One region of the Shewanella sp. Actino-trap-3 genome, then DNA from elsewhere that is predicted to be linked to it. Evidence: predicted binding sites of a transcription regulator. Region 1 holds the regulator's gene; each other region holds the start of a gene.

Region 1 (6,602 bases):
GATGATATGGCTTCAATGGACGTCATCTTGGTAAGTGATCCGGGCGTGAAGACGCATGTTAAACAGGCTAGCGATGTATGGCGGGGGCGAAGTCGTCCGGGGAATTGCGCTAGAGTTTGCAATTTTCACTGGACGACATGATGTGCACCAATCAAATGAATGAGCTAGTGGATTAAGAACAATGTGGCTAGGCCTAAAAATGCAAATAAGCCAACCACATCTGTCACCGTGGTTAATACCATGCCACCGGCTAATGCTGGGTCAATATTTAACTTTTTTAACATTATTGGAATAGTGGCGCCAGCAAAGCCTGCAACCGTCATATTAATCAGCATAGCACAACCAATTAACCCTCCTAACGCGATGTCATCTTTCCACAGCCATACTGCAAAAAATACCAATATAGACCACATTAAACCGTTTAATAATCCAATGCTGAGTTCTTTACCAATCAACCAACGTGAGTTACTTTGGCCAATATGCCCAAGTGCAATACCACGGATCACCAGTGCTAAGGTTTGATTACCGGCAACCCCGCCCATACTCGGAACTATGGTCATTAAAATCGCGATGGTGGCAAATTGCTCTAAGGTGCCTTCGAACATGTTACTGACAGACGAGGCAAGTAACGCAGCAAATAAGTTAATCGTTAACCACAGGGAGCGTCTTAGCGTACTTTTTAGCACTGGGCCAAAGGTATCCTCATCATCATCCATCCCTGCCATCCCCATCATTGAATGCTCGGCATCTTCGCGGATCACATCGATAATGTCATCGATGGTGATCCGGCCAAGCAATTTTGCTTGGCTGTCGACGACTGGGGCGGATAGCCAATCGAGTCGTTCAAATTTTTGGGCTACATCTTTATCAGACATCTCAACCGGAATACTTTCTAACTCTGTGTCCATAATGCTTCGGACGGTTACGCTTGGATCGCAGGTTAATAAATCGACTAATCTTACTCCGCCTAAAACATGATCTTGACGGTCAACAACATATAAGGTGTCGGTAGTATCGGGTAAGTTTCCCCGTTGACGTAAATAACGTAATACCACTTCGATATTGACATCGGGTCGTAAGGTGACGGTATCGGTGTTCATGATACTGCCTGCAGTATCATCAGGGTAGCGCAGTGCTTGTTCTACTCTATCCCTGTCCTGGCTGCGCATTGACTTGAGTACTTTCTTGTAAACTCCATCGGGTAAGCTGCGAAGAATATAGGCGAGATCATCTGTGTCCATACCTATTGTGGCCTGGGCGAGCTTTTCTGGTGTCATGCTGCTAATGAGTGAATCTTTAAGCTCTTCACCTAATTCGTCAAGAATTTCACCCGCATATTGTTGGTCAATCAGTTGCCATAACACTTGTCGGTTTTTGGGGGGTGATGATTCGAGAATTAGGGCGACATCGTTAGGTGACATGGTGTGCAACATGTTACGAGCATGAACAAACAAACCACTGTCTAGCGCTTGAACGAGTTGATTGAGGCGTTGTTCGGTTATCTCATTATCTAGGTACTCTTTACCCATATATCTACTTCCTATTCATCATACTTATATCATCAAGTATGTAATCATTCTGGGCTGCTCAGGTTTTTCTGTTTAAGGCGTATTGGTGCAATAATCGTTGTCTGCTTGTAAGACAATGTAACGCCAAAATGGGATACTTGAGTCGTTTCCTTTGGACGAAATTATGCATGGTCTACGCTGCTATACATCATATTGACGGACGACTACACGGATGCAGAGTCAAACTGGATCCGTTGCTGAAAGCGGCGATATATGTATTATGTTAAACGCTAAACTCCCGCAGAGTGAACTGATACTTAATCAGATGGGTATCAACTGCGTGAGATAAACTTAAGGGCTAATATTATCGAGGGACTGATGTCTACCGTTGAGCATCAATGTCGTGACAGTTTGGTTAGGCCACGTGTAATAAGAATAATAGTGGATTAAAAAGTGAGTGACTCGCGAATCGTACTCTTCACTAATTTAACAAGATTCATCAAATTTAGCATTAATCAGATCACACACTGCATTTAATGCTACTTCGGCATCTGGGCCCTTTGCGGTCACGGTGATCATTTTCCCTATTCCACTTTCAAGCATTAATAACCCGAGCACACTTGCGGCACTGGCGTTTTTTTCGCCCTGAGTTAAGGTGATGTTCGCGTCAAAATCGGCGGCTAATACCGCGAGTTTTGTTGCTGCACGGGCATGTAATCCTAATTTGTTGGAAATGGTAACTTGGCGTTCAAGTTTGATCATTCATGCAATCCTATGCTCACTTAGCGGTTAGTTCACTTATACTTAATTCTCTGTGGCGAGCATTAACAGTGTGTTTACTGCCTTGCCTAAATCGTTTTGCTAATTGGTCTGCAATATATACCGACCGATGCTGGCCACCCGTACAACCAATCGCGATAGTCAGGTAACTGCGATTGTTACGTTCTAGATGTGGCATCCAGGTTTCAAATAGGTTTTCAATTTGCCAAATGAACTTGTTGACCAATGGCTGACGCCCTAAAAATTCTTGTACGGGTTCGTCTAATCCTGTCATTGGGCGCAATTCTATTTCCCAGTGTGGATTGGGCAAAAAACGTACATCAAACATAAAATCCGCTTCAGTCGGCATGCCGTGCTTAAAGCCAAAAGACTCAAAGTTAATCACTAATTCTTTATCGACACTGCCTAATAGTATTTGCCTAACTTGGTCGCTTAACTCGTAGATATTTAGCGCCGAAGTGTCAATGTAATGGTCAACAATTTTTGCGGTAGGCTCAAGTAAACGGCCTTCTAATTTGATCGCTTCTTGCAGTGAAATATGATTTTTAGATAACGGGTGCAATCGGCGTGTTTCGCTGTAGCGTTTAAGTAACACTTTATCATTGGAATTTAGAAAGAAGCTGATAATTTCAGTGTCATGTTCAAGTAGGGCTAATTGGTCTTGAAGCACTTTGCCTTGTTCAGCAATGTTGCGGACATCAACACTAATCGCAACTAAATCATTACTGCCCTTGAGCTGAGCGAGTAATGTGCCAATGAGGGGTAGAGGCAAATTATCGACACAATAATATCCTAGGTCTTCTAATACTCTTAAGGCAACGGATTTCCCTGAACCTGAACGTCCCGATACTATGACAAGTTTCATGCAGTTATAACCCGATAAAGTTCTGTTGCGTTGTGGCTTTTGCGAAGCTGTTTCAATATTTGCTTATCGCTGAGCTTTTTAGCCATACTCGATAACGTGCCTAAATGTTGTTGGCACTGGTCTGCAGGTACTAACAAAGCAAATAAAATATCCACGGGCTGCTTATCAATTGCATCAAAGGCAATGGCTTCTTCACATTTAACAAATATCGCGATGGGGTGATCGATGGTCGTTAATCGACCATGAGGTATCGCAATGCCATTTCCTATACCTGTGCTACCCATTTTTTCTCTCGCTAATAGGCTTTCAAAAACCTCTTGCGAAGACAGGGTTGGATACTGGGCAGCGACTAAATTGCTGATGAGTTCCAGTACTTTTTTCTTACTGCCCGGTGTGGCACAGGTAGTGCATTCCGGCTGCAGAATGGTACAAAGTTCCATCGTTAGTGTTTTGTATACTTCTCTTTGTGTTTAATTACCTGACGGTCGAGTTTATCGATCAGGGCGTCTATTGCAGCATACATATCAGTATTTTCTGACATAGCAAAAATCTCTGCGCCATTAACGTGGATTTTGGCTTCTGCTTTTTGTTGTAATTTTTCTACATGGAGTACAACGTGTACATTATGGATCTGATCGAAGTGTCGTTCAAGCTTTGAAAATTTACCATTAACATACTCACGTAAAGATTCTGTTATTTCGACATGACGTCCAGTCAGATTTATATCCATAGAAAATCCTCCACAACCTTGTAGGTTATAAACTCTTACGTTGGTTTGAGGGCGGGATTAGCATTGCTTCTCGGTATTTTGCAATCGTACGACGAGCAACGTTTATGCCTTGTTCTGCCAGAAGTTGAGCCATTTTACTGTCACTCAATGGTTTTTTCTGGTTTTCTGCGGCAACCAGCTTTTTGATAAAAGCACGAATTGCTGTTGATGAGCATTCCCCGCCATCGTCAGTGCTGACATGGCTAGAGAAGAAGTACTTTAGTTCAAATAGTCCACGTGGGGTGTGCATATATTTTTGTGTGGTGACTCGTGAAATTGTCGATTCATGCATTTCTACTGCTTCAGCGATATCATTTAGCACCATAGGTTTCATGGCTTCTTCACCGTATTCAAAGAAGCCTTGCTGAAATTGCACAATGCAATTTGCCACTTTGAGTAGAGTATCATTGCGGCTTTCGATACTTTTAATAAACCATTTAGCCTCTTGCAAATGGCCTCGAATAAATTGACTGTCAGACTGATTTTTACTGCTTCTAGCCATGGCAGCGTATTGCTGATTAACGCCAATTTTGGGCATATTGTCTGGGTTTAACTCTACAACCCAACGGCCATTTTTCTTTAGTACCGTGACATCGGGAATAACGAATTCGTCTTCGGTGGCGGTGATCAATAAGCCTGGACGAGGATTGAGTGATTGGATTAGGGTGATGGCGTCACGTAACTCATTTTCTTTTAGCTTAGTTTTGCGCATCAATAATCTAAAATCACGCCCAGCAATTAAGGTTAAATAGTCTTTAATTAGCAAACGGGCATTATCGATATAGGGTGTGGTGTTAGAGAATTGCGCTAATTGGATCAATAAACATTCACTTAAATCACGTGCAGCAACACCAACGGGATCAAAGTGTTGAATTCGTTTTAATACAGCTTCAACTTCATCTAACTCAACATTTTCGTCACCCATGGCTTCGAGAATATCGTCGGTACTTTGGGTTAAATAACCGCGTTCATCCACGGCGTCGATGATCGCTGTGGCAATGGCAAGATCGGTCTCTGAAAATGGAGTGAGATTTTTCTGCCATTCTAAATGTTCATACAGACCTTCGGTGGTTTCACCTTGAAACGGCATGTCATCATCGCGCATGCTAGCACTACCTGAACCTGACATCGGCGAGGCGGTGTACACTTCATCCCATGTAGTATCCATGGCTAAATCATCCATGGTTTCTTTGGTCATAGATTCTGCTGTGTCGACTGTTGAGGTGTCTTTTTCAATATTGACAATGCTGTTGTCACTGAAGTCTGTATCAGCTTGGTCGCGATTTTCTTTTACGGGGTCTTTTGCTTCAGAAAACTCATCTTCTATTTCAAGTAATGGATTTGAATCCAATGCTTGTTGGATTTCTTGCTGTAGCTCCAATGACGATAATTGCAGTAAGCGAATGGCTTGCTGCAATTGTGGGGTCATGGTTAAGTGTTGACCCATTTTAAGTTGGAGTGACGCTTTCATTTACCGCTTATCCCTAGATGATTTCCATAAAAGTGACAATTTATAAAACTGTAATGGATTGTCACGTACATCAATGATGTTTAACGCTGTTTAGATATCGTTCAATCAAATGAGTTAGATAGACTAAAGGCCCGTAAAGTAACTATAGCTTGAATTGTTCACCTAAGTACACCGCCCGAACTTGTTGATTGCTCAATACCTCATCAGGTGTGCCTTCGGCAATTAAATTACCTTGGCTGACGATATAAGCTCGCTCACAGACATCTAACGTTTCACGTACGTTATGGTCGGTAATTAATACTCCTAGACCTCGGCTTTTAAGTTGTTGAATGATTTTTTTTATGTCGATGACAGAAATCGGATCAACACCAGCAAAGGGCTCATCGAGTAAAATAAATTTTGGATTGGCGGCTAAAGCGCGCGCAATTTCAACACGACGACGTTCACCACCCGATAACGACATGCCTAGGCTGTCTCGAATATGGGTAATATGGAACTCTTCTAATAGATGCTCAAGCTGTTCAATACGTTGGTCTGTACTGAGTTCTTTGCGCGTTTGCAACACGGCCATAATGTTGTCATACACTGTGAGTTTACGGAAAATACTGGCTTCTTGTGGTAAGTAACCAATGCCTTTGCGAGCTCGCAGATGCATAGGATCGTCAGTGAGATCGTCATCATCAATTAAAATTCGACCCTTATCACTTTTCACTAGGCCGACAACCATATAAAAGGTGGTTGTTTTACCTGCACCATTGGGGCCTAAAAGCCCAACAATTTGGCCTGTTTTAACCGTTAAACTGACATCTTTAACAACTTGACGATCTTTATAGCTTTTAGCCAGATTTTCAGCGGTTAAGGTTATTTGGGTCATGGTTTGATCTGCTTTTTAACTGGGATTTCAGGGAGTTTTTGCTTTGGCGCAGACTCGTCTTGGAAATTCTCAGGTTGAATAATGGTGATAACCCGATCTTGCCCTGTGCCCGAACTTTCAGCAATAAGCTCTTGCGCATTGATGTTGTACTTAATTCGATTACCGGTCACTTGGCTACCCGATTGATTAAGTTTGGCATTACCTGTCAATGTTAGCGTGGTAGTCGCAAGGTCATAGGATATTTCGTCGGCACTGGCAGTACCAATTTGACCGTCATCTAATTCTTGTGAAAACGTCGCGGGTTTGCCAGTGGCGATAAGTTTCTTACTGGTGCT
Region 2 (6,602 bases), 190 kb from region 1:
CCACGGGCTCTTGTGAATCAAATTCAGCTTGAGTGCGTGATAGTGGCTCATGCACTTCTAGATAACGGTTACCATCAGGCTCTTCAGTGGCTTTAATCGGTTGGTTAATAAACTCAACACGAGTGCCAACAGGTATGCTGTTAAATAAATATTCAATGTCTTCATCACGCAAACGAACACAACCAGAACTTACCCGTAAACCAATACCAAACGTGGCATTAGTGCCATGAATAGCATATAAGTTACCCACATATAGTGCGAATAAACCCATTGGGTTATCAGCGCCAGCAGGCCATACTGCCGGTAATGTTATCCCTTTTGCAGCGTAAGATTTACGAATGTTAACGGTGGGTGTCCAAGTTGGGTTTGCCCGTTTTCGTTGTATTGTTGTCACCCAATTTTCTGGGGTGTCTTTACCAATTTGACCAATACCGATAGGCAATACTTCAACAGTGTCTTTTCCTTTAGGGAAATAATATAAACGCATTTCAGCGCTGTTAATCACCACACCTTCATGCTTAGTGTTAGGTAGAATTAACTGATGTGGGATCAATAAAGTACTACCGACTTTTGGCAAAAATGGATCAACATCTGGGTTTGCTTCTAATAAGTTAGTTAACCCTAGCTGAAATTCTGAAGCAATTTGCTCTAGGGTTAGCTTTCCCTCAGGAACAACATAATATTGATTTTCACCCACTAAATTGCTGCCTTTGGCAGGTAGACGATATTCAACTGCTGCACAGGAAAAACTTAATATAATGGCAGTCGCTCCAATTAACGAAGCGCGTAACGAATTTATCATAAGGGTTATATCATTCCTAAAAACAGGCGTTAAGTTAGTCAGACTACAATATCTTACCAAGCATGACTATTTTGTACAGGTCATTTGTACAGATGATTAGGGCGCATCCTCACTTATTACGCCTAATAATTCAACTCATTTTTTCACTTTGGCTATTTTAATCCCAAGCGTTTAGCAAGCCGATGTAAGTTACCTGAGTCGATTTGCAATTGGCGTGCGGTTGCAGCCCAATTACTCCCTTGTTGGGTAAATATTTGTTGAATAAATTGATTTTGAAACTGATCGGTTGCATCGCGTAAGCTTGTTTGTGGTAAAGAGGTTATCGACTGTTTAACCGTGAGTTTTTTGTATGAGAACGCAACAGAGTGCGAGGTATCTGCAAATTCAAAATGGCTATTTTTAATCATACACATGCCATCTTTTTGGCTTTGGGATTTGGCTAATACGGCGGCTCTATGGATAGCATGTTCAAGTTCTCGCACGTTACCAGGCCAATCATATCGTTCAAGTAATTGCAGTGATGCAGGTTCTAGCCCTAAATGAGTTAAGTGTAACTGTTGGCGATAGCGCTCGATAAAAAAGCCTGCTAACAAGTGAATATCCTGCTGGCGCTCTCTTAGCGGTGGTACGACAATGGGAAACACGCTTAAGCGATGATATAAGTCGGCTCTAAATCGACCTGCTAATACTTCGCTTTTGAGATCTTTGTTGGTCGCGGCAATAATACGCACATCCACTTTTAGACTGCGATCATCGCCGACTTTCTGTAAATCTCCGAATTGTAGTACGCGCAGTAACTTGGCTTGCAAGTTAAGCGCGAGTTCACCAATTTCATCCAAAAATAATGTGCCTTTATCAGCCATTTCAAATTTGCCGCTACGATGACTAATGGCGCCAGTAAAGGCGCCTTTGACATGACCAAAGAGTTCACTTTCAGCAACGGATTCAGCCAGCGCGGCACAATTTAAATATACTAAGGGCTTATTGGCTCGCACAGAATGTTGATGGATAGCTTTAGCTATCAGCTCTTTACCCGTACCCGTTTCTCCTAAAATCAACACATTGAGTTCAGTTGCCGCGACCACATTAACTTCATTAAGCAGCGATAAAAGATTATCTGCTTGACCGATTATTTCGGTGTCTGGGTTAAGTTGTCCTGATGGTTTTGCGTCGGGGATTGTAAGGTTGCTCGCTTGTTTTTCAAGCTCATCAATCAGTAATGCATTGTTTAGAGACGCTGCCGCAATGGCGCTAAAACTGCGTAACTGATGATTACTGTATTGATCAAATTTATGGGGATCGATGGCATCAATGGTTAATGCGCCAATGAGTTGTTCATTGGCAAATAATGGTAGGCCAATACAGGCATGTACTTTTAAGTTACCTTCTACATTAGGAATTAAACCATCGTAAGGATCGGCAAGTTCGCTGTCGGCAGGAAATCTTACGATATCACCCGCTCTGGCAATGGCTTCAAGCCTTGGGTGTTCGTTTAAAATAAACCGCCGCCCCAGTACATCAGCACTGAGTCCATCAATCGCCAAAGGGGTAAATTGATGACCTTGAAATGATAATAGCGCCGCCGCATCGCAATCGAGGGTTTCTCTTACTGTGGTGACTAAACGTGAAAAACGATCGCGATTAGACAAGTTAGCGGTAATATCAAGTGCGATACGGGTTAAGTCTGCTTGACTCAATGCCATGTCAAACTCCAGTTAACTACAAGGTGATGTCATTATGACAAGTGTGAATATAACAACAAGGGTAAAGAGCATAATCTTGATACAAAAAGGGGCCTCGATGGCCCCTTATATGATATTTATCAAAACATGTTTATCAATGTATAGCTTAGCTATTGGTTAATACGGCAGCTTGGTTAGCTTTTACCCCTTTGCTGACGATAGCTTTCTTGATAAGGTCATATAAGAACGCCGCCATCAATAACCCACCAATACTGAAGATAATATCGCCAAACATTCGCATCCATACTAGGTTTTCAACCAAGTCGCTATGGATCACCGCTGGTGAACGGGCATACCAGTAGCCGTGGTCAATAACCGCAAAAAATTGCACGATACCCACAGGCAGTAGCGACATAAATACCATTGCCGCTAAACCAATATTTAAGGTCCAGAATGCCCCTTTAAGGTATTTGTGGTTCCATTGCATATTGCCGGTTAATCCACGAAGACAGAATAGCATTAGCCCAATGCCTAGCATGCCATACACTCCCATAAACGCAGCGTGAGCATGAGTTGCAGTGGTGTTTAAGCCTTGAATAAAGTACAACGAAATAGGCGGATTGATTAAGAAACCTAATACCCCAGCGCCAATCAAGTTCCAAAATGAAGTGGCCACAAAGAACATAATCGCCCAGTGATAACGCTCCATCCAAGGACTTGCTTTACGTAAGCGATAGGTTTCCATGGCTTCAAAACCAATTAACGCTAGCGGCACAACTTCAAGCGCAGAGAAAATGGCTCCCCATGCAATGACGGAAGTTTGGGTACCGGTAAAGTATAAGTGATGTAAAGTACCGATTAAGCCGCCGGTTAAAAACACTACCGTTGAGAACAATACTGCACCATTGGCGCTGCGGGCACGGATAAGACCTAAGCGAACTAACATAAGCGCAATGACAGAGGTGGCAAATGTTTCAAAGAAGCCTTCAACCCACAAGTGCACCACCCACCAACGCCAGTATTCTGCAATCGCTAGGTTTGAGTGTTTGCCCATAAACAGGCCAGCACCATAAAATAAGCCAATCGCGACACATGAAGCATATAGCACCCAAATCACCGGTTGCATGTCGTTGCTGACTTTTAAGGCTGGACGCATTGATGCGGTCACTAACGCTAACCAAATTAATAAGCCCGCCAGCAACAACACTTGCCAAACGCGACCTAAATCAATGTATTCATATCCTTGGTGACCGAATAGGTAGTTCATGTCCAGATCAAAGTATTGTTGTACGCCAAGCCATTCACCGGCCATAGAACCGAGTACGATAACAACTAATGCGCCCCACAGAATGTTTACTCCTAAGCGTTGATACTTAGGCTCGTATCCTGATAGTGCTGGCGCGATATACAGCCCTGTGCCTAACCAAGCTGTGGCAATCCAAAATACAGCTAGTTGAGTATGCCAAGTACGAGTGACCGAGTATGGGAGTATTTCTGATAATGGGAAACCATAAAACTCTTGGCCTTCAACTGCGTAATGCGCGGTAATACCGCCCACTAATATTTGCAGCAAAAACAGTCCAATAGCGGTTACAAAATACTTGCCGACGGCTTTTTGTGATGGCGTCGGTTTGGTAAAAAATAATGGATCATCTTTGGCCGCTTCCGGTAATGCTTCTTCTTTGCAGCAGGCATGGTGCCAAATCAACATGGCAATACCTAAGATCAATGTCACCAAACTTAATACTGACCAAACAATGTTATCTGAAGTCGGTATATTGCCGATTTGGGGATCATACGGCCAGTTATTGGTGTAAGTGTACTCATAGCCAGGACGTTCGGTTACTGCTGCCCATGCTCCCCAAAAGAGAAAACCGTTTAATAATTCACGATGCTCGGCATCAGTGATTGTCCCTTCTTTCATGGCGTATTGTTCGCGTAATGATGATAGGGCTGGGTCGTCACCAAAGAGTGATAAATAGTGTTGACTGACTTCATTTATCGCAGCAATACGCACATTTGATAATGCGACATATGTATTGCCATCAGCGCCTTCAATGACAGTATTATGACGAATATCATTTCTGAGGCCTTGTTCTAAACCTGCCTGCTGCTCAGAATCAAGTTCAGCAAAATCGCGATTATAACGATCAATTGCGGTGATTGATAACCAAGCTTGTGCTTCACGGTGTAACCAATCAGCAGTCCAATCTGGTGCTACATACGACCCATGTCCCCAGATCGATCCCAATTGATGACCGCCCATAGAACGCCACACAAGTTGACCTTGTTCAATATCATCTTTGGTAAATATGGGTTGGCCACTGGTGTCAGTAAAAGCCGTTGGAATAGGGGGTTTTTCTCGATATATGCCACTGCCTAAACTGAGTAATACAGTGAAGGAAGCAACGAGCACGATTAGCAGTGCAATGCCGGTGAGTTTGTTTTTGCTCATAAATCCTCTTAGCGCAAAGTCATTTTGATACAGATAGCATGTATTAGCATAAGTCGTGCCAACTACTTTTAGTTAATTAAAGTATTGATATATATAAATATTAATTTAATCCCAATTGGATTAAATTGTCATTTAGACATTGTTTAATAGTTGTAAATATGACACTGTTGTCATATTTACAATTATTAAATGTGATCATGGTCACCTTGTTTTATTACAAAGGGAGAATGGGTTGAACATGTCGAGTATGAATAGATAAAGCCGATGATAGGCATTTTAGGTCAGACTAATATTCAGTTAATTAATATTTTAAAGTTTATATATCAAGTGTTTAGTTAATTTATTAAGCTTTTTTTACTTCAAGTAAGCAACTGAGCTATTTACTTAGCATGCTAACTAGTTATAATGCTTAGCAAGCTAACTAAATGGCAAGTTAATATGTATAACGAATTAGAACGACTAAAAGAGCTGCATCTTGCGGAGCAACTAGGAAGATTGCATCGATTATGGCGCACAGCCGCAGATGTTGAATTAATTCCACTAGGGTTAACTCATCCTCGTTGGACTGCATTATGGAAACTATTACGTTTGGGTGACGATGTGAGTCAAAAAGTGCTAGCCGATGCGTTAGAAATAGAGCTGTCATCGTTAATGCGTACCTTGGGTCAATTAGAAGCGCAAGGCTATATTAAAAGGCGTTGTTGCGAAAACGATAAGCGCGCTCGAATAGTGAGTTTGACACCGCAGGGGATCGACATTCTTAAACAAATAGAAACACGGATTATGCAAATTCGTGCTGAATTACTCAATGGCATTAGCAGTCAAGAATTAAGTGAGTTTGAACGTGTGATCAGTCTGATTAGTGATAATGCCATGGCTAAACTTGATCCGTCTGCCGACCCTTTTGGTGAGAAATAACATGACTCCAGATCAACAATTTGCCCGCCTCGTTAAGATAGCCATTTTGATGTTTGTTATGGTCTTCGGCTACTTTATGTTTGCTGATGCCGTTATCCCTTTAACCCCTCAAGCGATGGCGACCAGAATAGTGACAAAAGTCACCCCCCAAGTCAGTGGGAAAATAGCGACTATTGCCGTAGCCAATAATCAAGTGGTAAAAAAAGGCGATGTGTTATTTAAGATTGACTCAGTTCCTTACGAGCTTGCCGAAGAACAAGCACAGTTAGCACTGGAACAAGCAAAACAAGATAACGCTGAACTTGATGCTGCCTTATTAGCGGCCAAAGCAGATGTGCAAGCCAATAGATCCAATGCCAAACAAAAGCGCAGTGAGGCGAAGAGAATTGACTCTTTATTTTTGACTCACGGAGTGTCTCAACAACTTAACGATCAGACTGGCAGTGATGCGACGACTGCAGAGGCCAACTTACAGGCCTCCAATGCGCGCTTAGCAAAACTAAAAGTCAGTCGTGGTCGTTATGGTGATGGAAACTTAAAAGTTCGCCAAGCACAGAATCGCTTAGAGCAAGCTGAGTTGAATCTGTCATATACTCAAATTCGAGCCGATCAAAATGGTATCGTGACTAATTTACAGCTGCAGGTAGGTAGTTTTGCTTCTGTCGGCCAACCATTATTAGCATTAGTGTCGGATAAGGTTGATATCATTGCTGATTTTAGGGAAAAAAGTCTTCGCGGCATTGAT
Region 3 (6,602 bases), 660 kb from region 1:
CGCTTGTAATGGAAGATTATGGGTCAACTGCCAATCAGGTAACAAAGGAACCAATGTCCCTTCAGCAATTTCATCTTCCAGCAAATAACTGGCTAAGTAAACAATACCTAAACCACTCACTGCCGCCGATTTTAATGCCGGCGCATTATCAACACGGAAATTGCCTGATACGCCAATTTCGCAATAATCATCGCCCTTTTTAAATTGCCACATACTGTGCTCATGCCACTCGCCTTGATACACCAAGCAATTGTGTTCAACCAATTGTTCAGGCCGGCTAATGTTTCCGTGCTGGGCAACATAACCTGGTGATGCGACTAACAAAAACTGACATTTCATCAACGGCCTTGCCACCATACCCAGCGGTAATTGCTCAGACATGGTTAACAACAGATCTAAACCTTCGCTGACAACGTCAACTTTGTGGTCAAGCAAGCTGATTTGTAGTTCAAGATCTGGGTGTCTCGCCATAAATTCTGGTAAAGCAGGAATAATATGCATAGTACCAAATGATTGCGAAATCCCGACTTTCAATACACCACGAGTGGCATCATTTAAGTTGTGAACACTTGATACTGCCTGTTCTGCATCTCGAAGTAGTTCTTCGCCTTGAAGATACAATAGATTGCCGGCTTCGGTAAGACTTAAACTGCGTGTTGTACGCTGAATAAGTTGAACGCCAAGTTTATGTTCAAGATCTGCAACTTGAGTGCTCACTTTAGATTTAGAAATGCCAAGACGTCTGGCTGCAGCACTAAAACTTCCTGCACGTGCAACATGAGTAAAAATTGCGATAGGTTCTAACAGTTCTAACATGAAAGTCGCCTTAAGCTGGTTACGACATTAATAAAAATTTCAGATGTCTGTTTGCCATTGCTGGTAACTAAACCTTGCTAAGCACAATATCAACATTCAGTTATTAAGAGTGTTGATGCTCAATGAGCATCGAAACAAACCAATACTGTAAATCAACACAAACAAATGACTACTCCGAAATATAACCACATCCAAAAATAGAGTGCAATTTTGTTATAGTTTTTATTAGTATAACAAAAAAAGCCTGTCGAGCTGTATATTTATAATTGACAATTTTTTTATCAGAACAAAGCAACACTAGCTATAGCGGCAAAATAGCTAAAATAGGCGGAAAAAAAAAGCCCCTGTGTCTTTAAAAAAGCACAGGGGAAGGTCAGGTGTCCGGGAAGACAGCTTGAACAAGGTTACTCTTTTATATCGCCTAGCGTAGCTAAGGTGTAAGGTGCAAGTTCTGGGATGGCTTTACGCACTCGACTTTCTAACACTAATAATCCTTCAAAATTATCACAAACCTCAGTCGCGCGTTGCTCCAGACCTTGAGATTGCGACTCAAGTTGTTGCTCGATGTCTTTACCGACGTTGTCCATTTTTTGTGAAAAAGTATTCATTTTCTCTTCAAACGAACCACCTTCAGAAGACATGATCTGGCTACCTAATGTCATCATTAATGAGCCCATTGAGTTCGTTACCATTTGCTCTATTTCTTGCTCAAACTCTTCATTAAAGGCATGTTCCATTGAAGATTCAGTTGAGCCTAAATAAAATTTATCACCTTGTTGATAAGCCATAGTATCAATGCGTTGTTGAATACCTGTCATCATCTTATCAATCTGAACGCCTGTGGCATCGCCAAATATTGGTGTTAGCGCCATATTGACAGCCTGAGATGCCATCGACACAACGTCGGTGACTAAATCAATCACTTCAGGAACTTGGCGAGATAGCTCATCAGAATATTGAGTTAATAACAGCCGTTGCTTGTCATTTAATGCGACTTCTTTACCGTCGACATACAATTGACCCAGTTGAACGCGATATTTCTCGCTGCCATTATCACTGATCTGTAAACTTTTCGGTTCAACGGTCACGTCATAGTTTAATGTCACGTTACACTTTTCATCATTAATTGACATTTTTGCCATGGCTGGAGTCAATGCCCCTGCAGTGAATAACATGCTGGTTAACGCTAAACCACAAATTAACTTCTGTTTGGTCATGATAAAAATCCTTTTGTTAAACGAATATCGATAAAATCTATTCAATATAATTAGTTATAGCACAATAAAGCACTAGTCATGCCAACAAGTATAGTTGCTTGATTTATATGTTATTTTTATAAACTTTCAAATTTAACATCTACTAAATGAACAAAAAACATCACCCTCTTCGTAAAATAAACCAAAAAGTAGTCTATTTTACGAATAGTGATGTGAAATTAAAAATAGTGATGTGGAATTAAAAAATTGAACGACCTAACTGCTGGCTTAAATGCTCAAGTAAGGCTGTACCCGCCAATGAATTGCCATTATTGTCGAGTTCAGGCGACCACACACAGATAGACATGTCACCAGGAATAATCGCAATAATACCGCCGCCTACGCCACTTTTACCCGGCATACCCACTCGGTAAGCAAACTCGCCTGCGCCATCGTATAATCCAGACGTTGCGAGTAATGCATTAAGCTGCCGAGTTTGCACTGGTGAGACTAAGCTATCGCCATCGAGTGTCTTACCACGATTGGCCAAATAGAACATCGCCCGGGACAAATCAGCACAATTCATCCTTAACGCACAATAATGAAAATAGCTTTTAAGTACGGTATTCACGTCGCCATTGAAATTACCAAATGACTTCATTAAATAGGCAATAGAAGCATTACGTGCACTAAATTGATACTCAGAATCTGCTACCACTTTGTCGAAGGCTAATGTGGTATTTTGGCTCAACTGACGCACCACCTCAAGCATATGATGTTTAGGTGCACCCAAGCGTGCTTGCAACAAGTCCGCAATGACTAACGCGCCTGCATTAATAAATGGATTTCGCGGTTTGCCACGCTCTAGTTCAACCTGTACAAGCGAGTTAAATGAATGCCCAGAAGGTTCTTTACCCACTCGACTCCAGATTTCTTCTTCTGTATATAAATTAAGTGCCTGAGTCAGGCTAAAGACTTTAGAAATACTTTGAATGGAAAAAGGTTCAAGATAATCACCCGCACCAATTGTTTGACCGTCAATGGTGGTAACTGCAATACCTATTTTGTTGGGGTCAACGCAGGCAAGAGCAGGAATATATCCTGCCACCTTACCTTTACCCAATAGCGATCTTACTTTATCGACAGCGTCTTGAAGTAATAATTGCTCTGGCAATTTAGCTTAACCCCACCAAATATCATATAAATCACTGACTTCAAGGTTAGAAACTGGCTTGTCTTTCCAGAATGCATTGACTGCTGCAATATCTTCATCAGTACATTTACCGATAGTTTGGGTAGCCATAATGCCTTCCCATTGCTTGTGTCCACCACCGTGGAAACCTAATTGACGTGGTTCAATCACTTGAGCAATAAACTGATCAACCAAACTATCGATATCTTGTTCAGAAACTGACTCATTAAATGTCCAGTTCATTTCGAAACCTAATTCTTGAAATTCATCAACTCGTAATTTTTTACGTAAACGTCGACTGCGATTTTGCGCCATGGTGTATTCTCCGATTGCTAAAAAGTGTAGTAGTGATTAAGCGATACGCTCAAACATGATATCCCATACGCCGTGACCAAGTCTGTGGCCTCTTGCTTCAAACTTTGTAAGCGGACGGTGGTCTGGACGTTCGACAACTGTACCAGTTGTTGATTGATTATTATAACCTTCAGCGGCATTCATTATGTCTAACATATGCTCGCTGTAATTTTCCCAATCAGTGGCCATGTGAAACACACCACCAATTTTAAGCTTACGACGGACTAGCTGTACAAACTCAGCTTGTACAATCCGGCGCTTGTTATGACGTTTTTTATGCCATGGATCGGGGAAAAACAATTGTACCCGCGCAAGTGAACCATCAAGAATGCTGTGCTCTAGCACTTCCATTGCATCATGATGATATACACGTAAGTTAGTAACTTCAGCAGCACCGGCCTCAGAAAGACACGTACCAATGCCTGGCTTATGCACTTCTATGCCAATAAAATTTTGTTCTGGGGCTGCTTTTGCCATTTGCACTAATGATGCACCCATACCAAAACCTATTTCTAGAACGGTATCAGCATCGCGACCAAACACTTGGTTTAAATCCAACGGTTGTGGAGTGTAATCAAGTCCCATTGCTGGCCAATGTGCTTCAATTGCTTGAGATTGGCCTTTGGTTAAACGGCCTTCACGTAAAACAAAACTTCTGATTTTACGAATGTATTTACCGTCTTCGTTAAATTCAGCTGTGGTAACGTCGCTCATCTTTGCCTCATTGTCTGCGTACTTCTTGTGCTGTTATAGCGAGTGATTAAATGGGTTAGTGGCTAAATGCCATGGTAGCCACTTTTTAGCTGCACATTACGCAATTGTTATCTGTAACAGATCATTTTTAAAGTCAGTGGGCCATTATACCTAAACTGATTGCACATGTTTACGCTAATTTGGTGTAAACGAGTGATTTAAAATAGCCTGGCTACTTGTGTAATAAAATGCCTATGGCTACACTGCGCCCATGAAAAATCTGACTCCATTTTCTGAGCGTATCATCGCTTGGTATGACCTACATGGTCGTAAATCACTGCCTTGGCAGATCAATAAAACGCCTTATCGTGTTTGGGTGTCGGAGATCATGCTCCAGCAAACTCAAGTCGCAACTGTGATTCCCTATTTCCAAAAATTTATTGCGCGTTTCCCTAGCATTATAGATCTTGCTAATGCTCATCAAGATGAGGTGCTGCATTTGTGGACGGGCTTGGGCTATTACGCCAGAGCACGTAATTTACATAAAGCAGCTCAGCATATTCGCGATGCTTTTAACGGCGAGTTCCCTACTCAGTTTGATGATGTAGTGGCTTTATCTGGAATAGGTAAATCGACTGCTGGCGCGGTATTATCCTTATCGCTCGGGCAACACCACCCTATTTTAGATGGTAATGTAAAACGGGTATTGGCCAGACATGGTGCTATTGAAGGCTGGCCTGGACAAAAAAACGTTGAGCAGCAATTATGGCAATTAACCGACACATTAACGCCAGTCAAAGATGTTGAAAAGTTTAACCAAGCAATGATGGATATTGGTTCAAGTGTTTGCACCCGCAGTAAACCCAATTGCGCAGCTTGCCCTGTGGCAATTGATTGTGTGGCTCAACAAAGCGGTCTTCAAAGTCAATATCCAGGTAAAAAACCTAAAAAAATCACTCCAGAAAAATCTGCTTTTATGCTGGTTTTAGTCGATAGCAGCGAAGATTCAGTGAAAGTTCAGCTTATTCAACGTCCACCCGCGGGGATATGGGGGGGATTATGGTGTTTTCCGCAATTTGAGCACCAAGCAGAAATAAATGATTATTTAAGCCTGCATAATTTGACAGAGTCAGAGCAAGGGCTTGCAGGATTTAGGCATACATTCAGTCACTTTCATCTGGATATTCACCCGGTATTAGTTGAACTATCTCCAGATCTCGCTAGCGGTATCATGGAACAAACCTCGGCACTCTGGTATAACATAGAACAACCTGCGAAAGTCGGGTTGGCAGCTGCCACAGAACGTATTTTGGCTAATTTAGCCGTACTTTTCGCGACACATTAATTTTTATCGTAATTAAAGTTAGTAAGGGATCATCATGGCTCGCACCGTTCACTGTCAACATTTAAACAAATCCGCTGACGGCTTAGATTTTCAGCTATACCCTGGCGAATTGGGTAAGCGCATTTTTGATAATATCAGTAAAGAAGCTTGGGGCTTATGGCAACAGAAGCAAACCATGCTCATTAATGAGAAAAAACTCAATATGATGAATGTTGATGACCGTAAATTTCTTGAAGAGCAAATGACTAATTTTTTATTTGAAGGTAAAGACGTTGAAATTGAAGGCTATGTTCCGCCAGCTGAAGACGAGTAACCAGTCAATATAATCAATTGTTTTACATAAAAATAAAGCCGCTTTACTAAGCGGCTTTATTATATCACCTTCATCGAAAAACCTCGTTGTTCGACACGAAGTGACGTCGGTGGGCGCTCATTTATTACTTTGCCTGATGCCAGTTAGTGAACTCATAGTGTTCATTATTGCTTAATGCCTTCCACTACTAATGCTAATTCAACGTTAGCAGAAGCAGGACCTAAATCCATTTTGACACCGAAATCTTTCATCGCAAAAGTCGTTGTACCACTAAAGCCTGCACGGTAACCTCCCCATGGATCTTTACCTTCACCAATGGCAACGGCATCTATGGTTAGGGGTTTGGTCACGCCATTTAAGGTAAAATCACCATTAATCACAAACTGGTTATTACCTTTATCCACTATGGATGTCGACGTAAAAGTGGCTTGAGGGAATTTACTGGTATTTAAAAAGTCTTCACTGCGCAAATGCTTGTCACGTTCGGCGTGATTTGAATCAACACTGTTAGTGTTAATTTTGACGTTCAGTTTGGCATCAGCCAATTTGTTAGCATCAAAGCTAAAGTCACCTGAAAACTCATTAAAACGTCCTACCACAAAACTATAACCTAAATGGTTAACACTAAATTGAATCGATGCATGTGCACCTTGGGTGTCGATAACATAGTCGGCCGCATTAGCTGCAACGGGT

Evidence for each region. Region 1 encodes sigma-54, which starts transcription at its own class of promoters, with help from an activator protein. Its sites were predicted from a motif close to GTTGGCACGNNNNTNGNNT; they were not measured.
Region 2: the regulator sigma-54 is predicted to act here: its motif matches at 4,984-5,002, upstream of CXF80_RS17585 (nitric-oxide reductase large subunit).
Region 3: the regulator sigma-54 is predicted to act here: its motif matches at 2,101-2,119, upstream of CXF80_RS19805 (YggN family protein).

What each region holds. Positions count from the first base shown of each region.
Region 1 is NZ_PJCE01000001.1:3,851,796-3,858,397, forward strand. It holds gene mgtE (magnesium transporter) at 165-1,529, opposite strand; gene CXF80_RS16610 (HPr family phosphocarrier protein) at 1,995-2,270, opposite strand; gene rapZ (RNase adapter RapZ) at 2,287-3,153, opposite strand; gene ptsN (PTS IIA-like nitrogen regulatory protein PtsN) at 3,150-3,593, opposite strand; gene hpf (ribosome hibernation promoting factor) at 3,596-3,883, opposite strand; gene CXF80_RS16630 (RNA polymerase factor sigma-54) at 3,909-5,393, opposite strand; gene lptB (LPS export ABC transporter ATP-binding protein) at 5,536-6,267, opposite strand; gene lptA (lipopolysaccharide transport periplasmic protein LptA) at 6,264-6,602, opposite strand, start outside.
Region 2 is NZ_PJCE01000001.1:4,038,925-4,045,526, forward strand. It holds gene CXF80_RS17575 (L,D-transpeptidase family protein) at 1-802, opposite strand, end outside; gene norR (nitric oxide reductase transcriptional regulator NorR) at 955-2,505, opposite strand; gene CXF80_RS17585 (nitric-oxide reductase large subunit) at 2,651-4,939, opposite strand; gene slyA (transcriptional regulator SlyA) at 5,378-5,857, shown strand; gene CXF80_RS17595 (HlyD family secretion protein) at 5,859-6,602, shown strand, end outside.
Region 3 is NZ_PJCE01000001.1:4,508,110-4,514,711, reverse strand. It holds gene CXF80_RS19810 (LysR family transcriptional regulator) at 1-816, opposite strand, end outside; gene CXF80_RS19805 (YggN family protein) at 1,221-2,033, opposite strand; gene glsB (glutaminase B) at 2,272-3,186, opposite strand; gene CXF80_RS19795 (YggL family protein) at 3,193-3,519, opposite strand; gene trmB (tRNA (guanosine(46)-N7)-methyltransferase TrmB) at 3,556-4,272, opposite strand; gene mutY (A/G-specific adenine glycosylase) at 4,523-5,596, shown strand; gene CXF80_RS19780 (oxidative damage protection protein) at 5,631-5,909, shown strand; gene CXF80_RS19775 (YceI family protein) at 6,074-6,602, opposite strand, start outside.